One region of the Niveispirillum sp. KHB5.9 genome, then DNA from elsewhere that is predicted to be linked to it. Evidence: predicted binding sites of a transcription regulator. Region 1 holds the regulator's gene; the other holds the start of a gene.
The links. Region 1 encodes LexA, which represses DNA repair genes until DNA is damaged. Its sites were predicted from a motif close to ATGTTCTANTTTGGTTC; they were not measured.
Positions count from the first base shown of each region.

Region 2: a site for LexA is predicted at 2,473-2,489, ahead of ACM9HJ_RS29935 (ImuA family protein). Genes of this name have one in related genera too.

Region 1 is NZ_JBLTYX010000009.1:20,515-24,905, reverse strand. Features, by position in the region: gene ACM9HJ_RS15950 (PAS domain S-box protein) at 1-1,458, opposite strand, end outside; gene lexA (transcriptional repressor LexA) at 1,877-2,623, shown strand; gene ACM9HJ_RS15940 (hypothetical protein) at 2,740-2,964, shown strand; gene ACM9HJ_RS15935 (DUF1428 domain-containing protein) at 3,208-3,558, shown strand; gene pth (aminoacyl-tRNA hydrolase) at 3,789-4,376, opposite strand.
Region 2 is NZ_JBLTYX010000037.1:21,499-25,889, forward strand. Features, by position in the region: gene ACM9HJ_RS29925 (error-prone DNA polymerase) at 1-98, opposite strand, end outside; gene ACM9HJ_RS29930 (Y-family DNA polymerase) at 95-1,798, opposite strand; gene ACM9HJ_RS29935 (ImuA family protein) at 1,731-2,465, opposite strand; gene ACM9HJ_RS29940 (acetyl-CoA carboxylase carboxyltransferase subunit alpha) at 2,708-3,661, opposite strand; gene ACM9HJ_RS29945 (MOSC domain-containing protein) at 3,820-4,391, opposite strand, start outside.

The sequences.
Region 1 (4,391 bases):
CAGTCCGCCGATATCCACGGCGATGCGGTCGGTGGCGGCACGGGCCTGGTTGGCCAGGCTCTTCACTTCCTGCGCGACCACGGCGAAGCCCTTGCCGGCCTCACCGGCGCGTGCCGCCTCGATCGAGGCGTTCAACGCCAGCAGGTTGATCTGGCTGGTGATGCCGGTGATCAGGTTGACGATGTCGACCATGCTGTCCGACAGGCTGGTCAGCCGTGCGGTGACCGCGCCGGCATCCTCCACCCGTTGGTTGGCGGCTTCGGCCTCGTCGCGGGATTTGGCCATGCTGTCGGCGATCTCGCGGATGGAGGCGTTCATCTCCTCCGCGCCCGAGGCCACGCTTTCCATCATGGAACGCACATATTCGCTGCGCTGGCGGGCCAGCACCTGTCGCGTCACGTCGCTGGCATATTTCACGACCTTGTAGGGCTTGCCATCCAGACCGATGATCGGGTTGTAGGAGGCCTGGATCCATACCTCGCGCCCGCCCTTGGCCGCGCGCTTGAACTCGCCGGCCTGATACTCACCCTGGGCCAGCCGGCGCCAGAAATCGCGATATTCGGCGCTGTCGCGGTTCGCCTCCGGCATGAACAGCGCATGGTGACGGCCCTGGACCTCCTCCAGCCGATAACCCATGGCGGACAGGAAGTTGGCGTTCGCCGTCCGGATCGTGCCGTCCAGGTTGAATTCGATGACCGCCTGGCTTTTCGAAATCGCGTCCAGCTGGCTGGCGCAATCGGCGGCGATCTGTTTCTGGGCCGTGATATCGGAAGCGAACTTCACCACCTTGGTGACATTGCCATCCTCATCCAGGATGGGCGTATATGTGGCCTGGATCCACACGTCGCTTCCATCCCTGGCCACGCGCCGGAATTCCCCGCTGAAGAATTCCCCATTGCCCAGCCGTTCCCAGAAACGGCCATATTCCGGCGTGCCACGCTCTTCGGCCGGCACGAACCGGTGGTGATGGCCGCCCTTGATCTCGTCCAGCCGATAGCCCAGGGTCGACAGGAAATGGTCGTTGGCGGCCAGGATTTCGCCTGTCGGCGTGAATTCGATGACGGCCTGGGTGCGGTGGATGGCGGCGACCTGGCCGGCCATGTCGACATTGCGGCGGACCGCATCGGTGATGTCATTGGCCAGCTTGACCACCCGGGTCACCCGCCCATCAGCGTCCAGAACGGGGATATAGGTGGCGCGCAACCACAATTCCTGCCCGGATTTCGTCAGGCGCCGGTAGACGCCGGTATGGGATTGCCCGTGGCGAAGCCTTTCCCAGAATTGCTGATAATCCGATCCCTGATGATCGACCGGGCGTAAAAACATACGGTGGTGTTTTCCGTTCAATTCTCCCACGGCGTATCCGAATGTGGAGAGAAAAATTTGATTGAATTCTAATATGTTGCCGTCTGAATCAAATTCGATGACGCATTGGGATCTGTTGATGGCATCGCGCATGGCCGATAATAAGCGGGTATGCTGAAAAGGTATTAATCGCCGCATGTCAGAATTTCCTTATGGAAACAACGTTCGATCCGGTGGATTTCCCATTGTTTTCAATAGGAAGATACCCGCTCCAATCGCCATGTTATCGACTTGTCATGTGCTGGCGGAAATATTGCGCCTTCCATCAGCCGTTTGCGATTTATAATCATATTAAACTCTATTGTCCATAGTACGAAGGCGATAGTGTCAAAACGACTTTGAAACAGTCATTCCCAATAGGAGAAATATCATTCCTTATACGCCCTTCCCGTGCTGATCCAATACGAACCAAAATAGAACATTGATTGGCGTTCCGGGATTGTTCTATAGTGATCGCGGTCACATCGATGGCGCCGGATGGACGGCGGCCGTTGCGGGGCGAGGGGATGTCATGCTGACGCGCAAACAACAGGAATTGCTGTTCTTCATCAACGAGCGCCTGAACGAGGGCGGGGTCTCTCCCTCTTTCGACGAAATGAAGGACGCCCTGGGGCTGAAGTCGAAATCCGGTATCCACCGCCTGATCACCGGGCTGGAGGAGCGGGGCTTCATCCGCCGCCTGCCGCACCGCGCCCGCGCGCTGGAGGTACTGCGCCTGCCGGAGAAACCGGCGCCCAAGGCCAAGGCGACCGCCACGGCGGCTCCCGTCGCGGCCCCGCCGCCGGCGCAGGAGGTTTCCCCCCGGTTCAAGCCCAATGTCATCCGCGGCGATTTCCGCAACAGCCTGCCCGGCCGTCCGGCCAGCAACGATGCCGACGCGGTGGCCCTGCCGCTTTACGGCCGCATCGCGGCTGGTCTGCCGATCGAGGCGATGCGCGACAATTCCGTCACCATCGACATCCCGGCCTCCATGCTGGCCGCCGGCGATCATTACGCGCTGGAAGTTGCGGGCGACAGCATGGTCGAGGCGGGCATCCTGGATGGTGACACCGTCGTCATCCAGCGCTGTGAATCGGCGGAGAACGGCACCATCGTCGTGGCCCTGGTCGATCAGCAGGAAGTCACCTTGAAGCGCCTGCGCCGCAAGGGCAATTCCATCGCCCTGGAACCGGCCAACCCGAATTACGAGACGCGGGTGTTCGGTTCCGACCGGGTGAATGTGCAGGGCCGGCTGGTGGGCCTGATCCGCCGCTATTGATAGGGGGATTGGGGCAGGGGCCTCTCTGCCCCAATCCCGTCACCGGGCGGCCGTGCTTTCGCCCGGTCGGACAGGCAGGCTTCGGGTTTTCCGCCCCATGTCCGGATGGCCCCTTCATGCCCACCCTGTTCCGTCTGATGCTTCTGCCGCTGCTGTTGCTGCCGCCGGTCCTGTCGGGTTGCGCCAGCCCCTGTCAGCGCATCGATGACGAAATGCGCCAGTTGAACGCCGACACGATCCGCGACCCGGCCATGGCCGGGGACGGGCGCTATCTGGCGCGGTTCCAGGAATTGGCGGCGCAGTCGGTGGAGAAAGGCTGCCTGTCGGGTGGCCGGCGATAGAGCAGGGCAGCGTAGTCACAAAAAAATTTCATGCCTCCTGTCGGAACCCACAAGGCACCATCGTCTTATATCAGTTCCCGGTGATCGTCACCGATCACCGGGCCTCAGTCGCCGGCGCCGCCATCCGGCGGCTTGGCTACGCCGCATATGCGGCGCGGCGGCAGTCGCCGCCGTATCAAGTTCCGATCAGCCAGTTGATCGGAACTTGGTAGTGGTATGGATAACCAAACGCAGGAGGATCCCATGTATGTCGACGGTTTCGTATTGCCGGTGCCCAAGGACAAGCTGGACGCCTACAAGGAACTGGCCACGGTCGCTTCCCAGGTCTGGAAGGATCATGGCGCGCTGTCCTATGTGGAATGCGTGGCCGATGATGTCGCCTATGGCGAGGTCACGTCCTTCCCCCGTTCCGTGCAGTTGACGGAGGATGAGGTGGTGGTCCTGGCCTGGATCACCTACCCGTCCAAGGAAGTGCGCGACGCCTGCAACGCCAAGGTGATGAGCGATCCGCGCATCAAGTGCGACCCCAATGACATGCCGTTCGATGCCAAGCGCATGTTCTGGGGCGGCTTCACCCCTCTGGTCGAAGCTTGACGTTCCCTAGAGAAGCCGGGCGCCGCCATCCGGCGACTGCCGGCCTTCAATGGTCATGGACAATGACCGTTGGCATGGGTTTGCCCTACGCGCAGCCCTTTGCGGAAGGTTCAACCTTTCGCAGGGGGCTGCTTCGTTTCAGGGGCCGGCGCCGCCATCCGGCGGCTTGGCTACGCGCCACGAGGCGCGCGGCGGCAGTCGCCGCCGAACCAATTCCCGATGAGTCCAACTCATCGAGAATTGGTATTAGGCGAGCTGGTCAATGCTGCGACGCGGGAGGCGTATTTCTCCGGCTCGCCCTTGACCAGCAGCGGCAGTTCCTTGGCCAGCACGTCCAGCAGGGTAGGCAGCCAGGTCTCGTCGGCCTTGGCGAAATTGCCCAGCACCCAGCCATGCACCCGATCCTTTTCGCCGGGATGGCCGATACCGATGCGCACGCGCCAATATTCCTTGCCGATATGATCGTCGATGGAACGCAGGCCGTTATGCCCGCCATGGCCGCCGCCCCGCTTCACCCGGATCTTGGCCGGGGAGACGTCCAGTTCGTCATGCAGGACGATGGTGTCGTCGGGCGTCAGCTTGTAGAAGCGCATGGCTTCACCGACCGATTGGCCGGACAGATTCATGAAGGTCTGGGGTTTCAGCAGGAAGCATTTTTCGCCGCCTGCGATCCCTTCGGCGACCAGCCCCTGGAAGCGCCGCTTCCAGGGGCTGAAGCCGTAGCGGCCATGGATTTCATCCACGGCCATGAACCCGACATTGTGCCGGTGCCGCTCATATTCCGGGCCAGGATTGCCCAGTCCGACCAGCAGGCGCATTATCAGGTTCCGTAA
Region 2 (4,391 bases), on a different contig from region 1:
CCGGCGGCGGCCAGCACCAGCTCATGCGGGTGGGAACCGCCGCGCAGGAAGCTGAAATTGCTGGTGACCTGCAGGTCGACATAATCGGGCGCGTTCATGCGCACAGCCCGTGCAGATACCAGCAGGCCCGATCATCCACGGTGCGGAACAGCCAGAGGCGGCGGCCATCGGCCAGTTGCGCGCGGTAATAATCGCGCGTCGGGCCGGTACGGGCCCGCCACCAGTCGGGCCGGATACGTTCCGGCCCTTCCAGCCAATCGATGGTCAGGCGCTTGCCGCGCCAGTGCAGACCGTCGGCCATCTCCACGGGTTCGGGCGGATGCAGCAGCAGCATCGGGCGGGGCCCCTCCATCCGCCAGGTGCGGGGGCGGGCCGGGGGCGGGCGGTTGGGCTGGGGTTTGGGCCAGGGGGTCTTTTCCTCCCCGCCGCTTTCCCCCTTTCCGTCATCCCGGCGCAAGCCGGGAGCCAGGGGCGGGGTGCCCGACCTGTCGGCGGGTTTGGCGGGGACGGCGTTCAGCGAAGGTCCTGTGGCCCCTGGGTCCCGGCTTTCGCCGGGATGACGAGGGATCGTGGAAGGAGGGAGTGCTTCTGGTGTTCCCTCCGCCTCCATCTCCCCCGCCAGTTCCATGGCCAGTTCCGGCCGATGGGTGTCGCGCGGCTGCGGGCGGCCCACCTGATCCTCGCCCAGCCGGTTGACCAGCCGGTCCAAGAGCCCGGTCAGGGCGAAGGCGTCACCGCCGCCCACGGCCAGGCCGGCCTGTTCGGCGGTGAACACATCCGTGGAGGTGGCCACAAGCTGCATGATCTCGATGCCGAAGCCCGGCTCCACCTGGTCGAAGCGCTCACGGAACAGTTTCAGCAGCGCCTGGGGATCGCGGGCCGGACGGGCGGTGCCGATGGCGACATCCTGGGTGGTGGCATCGGTGCGGAAGCAGGTCAGCGACAGGCGCCGGGCACCGCGACCCGCCCCTTCCAGCCGGGCGGAGAGGTCGCGCAGCAGCGACAGGGTCGCCGCCTCGATCGCGTCGCGGGTGGCGATGGGTTCAGGAAAGGACAGGCGTACGCGCCAGAGCGGGGTGGCGGCCTGCGGGGCGACGGGATCGCCGGACAGGCCCAGCATCCGGTCCAGCCGCCGCACCGGTCCCGTGCCATAGCGGGCGACCAGCCCGGCGCGGGGCTGGCGCTGCAGGTCGCCGACGCTGCGCAGACCCACCCGCGCCAGATCCTCGGCCATCCCGTCATCCAGCCGCAGGGCGGCCAGGGGCAGGGGCAGCAGGCTGGCCCAGGTGCTGGTACCCGTGGGCAGGACGGGCCCGGCGCCGGCCGGCCGGTGCCGGGCCCAGCCCCAGGCGGCGGCGGCGCTGTCGCCCAGGCCCAGCCGGTGGGTCAGGCCGGCACGGCCCAGCCTTTCGCCCAGATCGGCCAGCACCCCTTCCTCCCCACCCAGCAGATGGGCGCATCCCGTGATGTCCAGCACCAGACCATCGGTTCCGTCGGTTGCCGCCTGCGGCGTATAGCGCTGGGCCCAGACGGCCAGACGGACCAGAGCGGCGCGGTCGGCCCCGATATCGGCCGGCATGGCCTTCAGGCCGGGGCACAGCGCGCGGGCATCGGCCAGCAGGAGGCCGGGCCGCAACCCGTCGGCACTGGCCAGCGCGTCCACGGCATGAAGGCGGATGCCGCCCTGTCCCGCCAGCGTCAAGGCCAGCGGGCCGGACAAGGCTTCCACCTTATTGCGCCGCCGCCACTGGTCCGTCGGCCAGCGGCTGAGCCAGATGGAGACGAAACGCCGCGTCATCCCAGGCAACCTCCCATCGTCCCGAACCCCCACCCCTTGAGCGGAGCAATGACACAAGCCAGCGGGGCCTTCCCCCCTCCTCATGCGCCGGGGCGTCGCGTGCGGACGCGACATGCCAGCGGGTCAGCGCCGTCGATGGCGGCGGTCGGGCCAAAGGCGGCAGGATCAGCAGGCCCAGCCCGCCCCCATCCTCCGCCGCCAGTTGCAGCCGCCGCCCCGCCACTGGGCCGGGCAGCAACCCGTCACCGACCACGGCGGCCAGGGCCGGACAGCGCAGCGCCTCCTCCAGCACCCAGAGCGCATCGTCGGCACTGGCGGGGCGCAGCAGGATCAGGCGGCCGGGGTCCAGCCCCATGGCGGCCAGACCCGGCCCATAGGGCATGTCGGCCAGGCCCAGCGGATCGCCCTTGTCCTTATGCCGGCACCAGAGGATGGGGCCAGGCGGCAGGCCTGACAGGATGGAGGCCACGTAACCATGTGCCCCGGCATCGCCCGGGGCCGGCAGGAATTCATGCATGCCGCCCCGCACCAGCCCCCCGCCCGGCAGGGCCCCATCCAGCGCGGGCAGTCCCAGGGACAAGGCCGTCCGCCCCTTGGGCGGGCGCACCCGGTCCATGATGGACAGCCGCTCCCGCAGGGCGGCGATGGTGGGGATCGTGTCGGTCATGGGCTTATTGTTCTTGTTTTGTTCCTTTTTGCAAGTACTGAATCTGTTTTGTTTGTTCCCTCAGGCGCCGGGCGCCGACATCCGTCGGCTTGGCTCACGCGACCACGCGGTCGCGGGCCGGCAGTCGTCGGCCTTCATCGGCAAATGCCGATGGTCCGTGTGCCCTCAAGGCAGCGGCTTGCATTTTCAAATATGGAGAAAGGGGGATCGGCGCGGCCGGTGCCGCGCCGATGGACCGGGGATCAGCCCAGACCCTTCTGGCCCATGTCCAGGAACTTCTGGCGGCGGTTCTGGCGCAGGGTGGCGCCGTCCTGGCCGCGCAAGCCATCCAGCGCATCCTCGATGGCATTGCCCAGCGCGGTGATGGTTTCCTCACGCCGGCGATGGGCGCCGCCGATCGGTTCCATCACCACGCGGTCGATGACCGCCAGTTCCTTCAGGTCCTGGGCGGTCAGGCGCAGGGCCGTGGCCGCGTCGGCGGCATTGGTGGCCGAACGCCAGAGGATGGAGGCGCAGCCTTCCGGCGAGATCACCGAATAGATCGAATGTTCCAGCATCAGCACGCGGTCGGCCGCGGCGATGGCGATGGCCCCGCCCGACCCGCCCTCGCCGATGATGGTGGACACCATCGGCACGTTGAGGCGCAGGCAGCTTTCGATCGACTTGGCGATGGCCTCGGCCTGGCCGCGCTCCTCCGCCGAGACGCCGGGGAAGGCGCCGGCCGTATCGACCAGGGAAATGACGGGCAGGTGGAAGCGGTCGGCCATGGCCATCAGGCGCTGGGCCTTGCGGTAACCTTCCGGCTTGGCCATGCCGAAATTGTGCTTCACTCGGCTTTCGGTGTCGTTGCCCTTCTCCTGGCCGATGACGACCACGGAACGGCCACGGAAACGGCCCAGCCCGCCGATGACGGCCCGGTCCTCACCGAACAGCCGGTCGCCGGCCAGCGGCGTGAAATCGGTGATCAGCGCCTCGACATAGTCCAGGCAGTGCGGCCGGTTGGGGTGGCGGGCCACCTGCACCTTCTGCGCCGGAGTCAGCTTGGCGTAGGTGGCCCGCAACAGCTTGTCCACCTTGTCCTGAAGCTTGCGCACCTCGTCGGCGATGTTCAGATCGCCGCCATCGGCCAGATGGCGCAACTCCTCGATCTTGGATTCCAGCTCCGCGATCGGCTTTTCGAATTCAAGGAAATGCATCGACGTGACGGTTCCGCCCTTGGCACTGAAGCGGGCTGATTAGCACGGGACGGGGCCGAGGGCCATAGTGTGTGTGCGCAGGGGTGGTGCCAACGGTCATCTGCGGTGACCGCTGGAGGCCGGCGACTGCCGGCCCGGCGCCTGAGGGAACAAGGAAATCAATCCAGGATGCGCACTTGATCCCCGGCCTTGATCTCTCCGCCCTGTTCGATCCGGGCATAGACGCCGCAGACCACATGCTCGAATCCGCTTTTCAGCGCCTTCAGCAGCGCCATGTCGCGCTCGCCCGTGGCGGGGTTCACCTCCACCGCGGCACAACGCGTCGTGGTCTTGAACACCGACAGCACCGTGTTGCCGATGGCGATGCGCTTGTCGACCCAGCCCATCTCGGCCCAGGGCACCAGGCCCGCCAGATGCAGGTTGGCACGGAAACGCAGGGGATCGACGGGGCGCTGTGTCACCCGTTCGATATCCTTGACGCTGGCCAGGTTCAGCAGCGACACGGCCTTGTCCGGTATGTCGGTGAAATTATGCCCGGGGCTTTCCACGATCTTGAAGGGGCCGGGGGCGGCCGCATCCTTCATATAGGCCGACAGGAACTGGTCGATCAGCAGCCGTCCTGTGGGCGTGTCGATGCGACCGCCGGCCACACGCTTGCCATTGCGGTTCAGCACCAGCATGCAGGTGGCGGGATCGAACACCGCCTGCAAAGTCGCCAGCTTCTCATCCC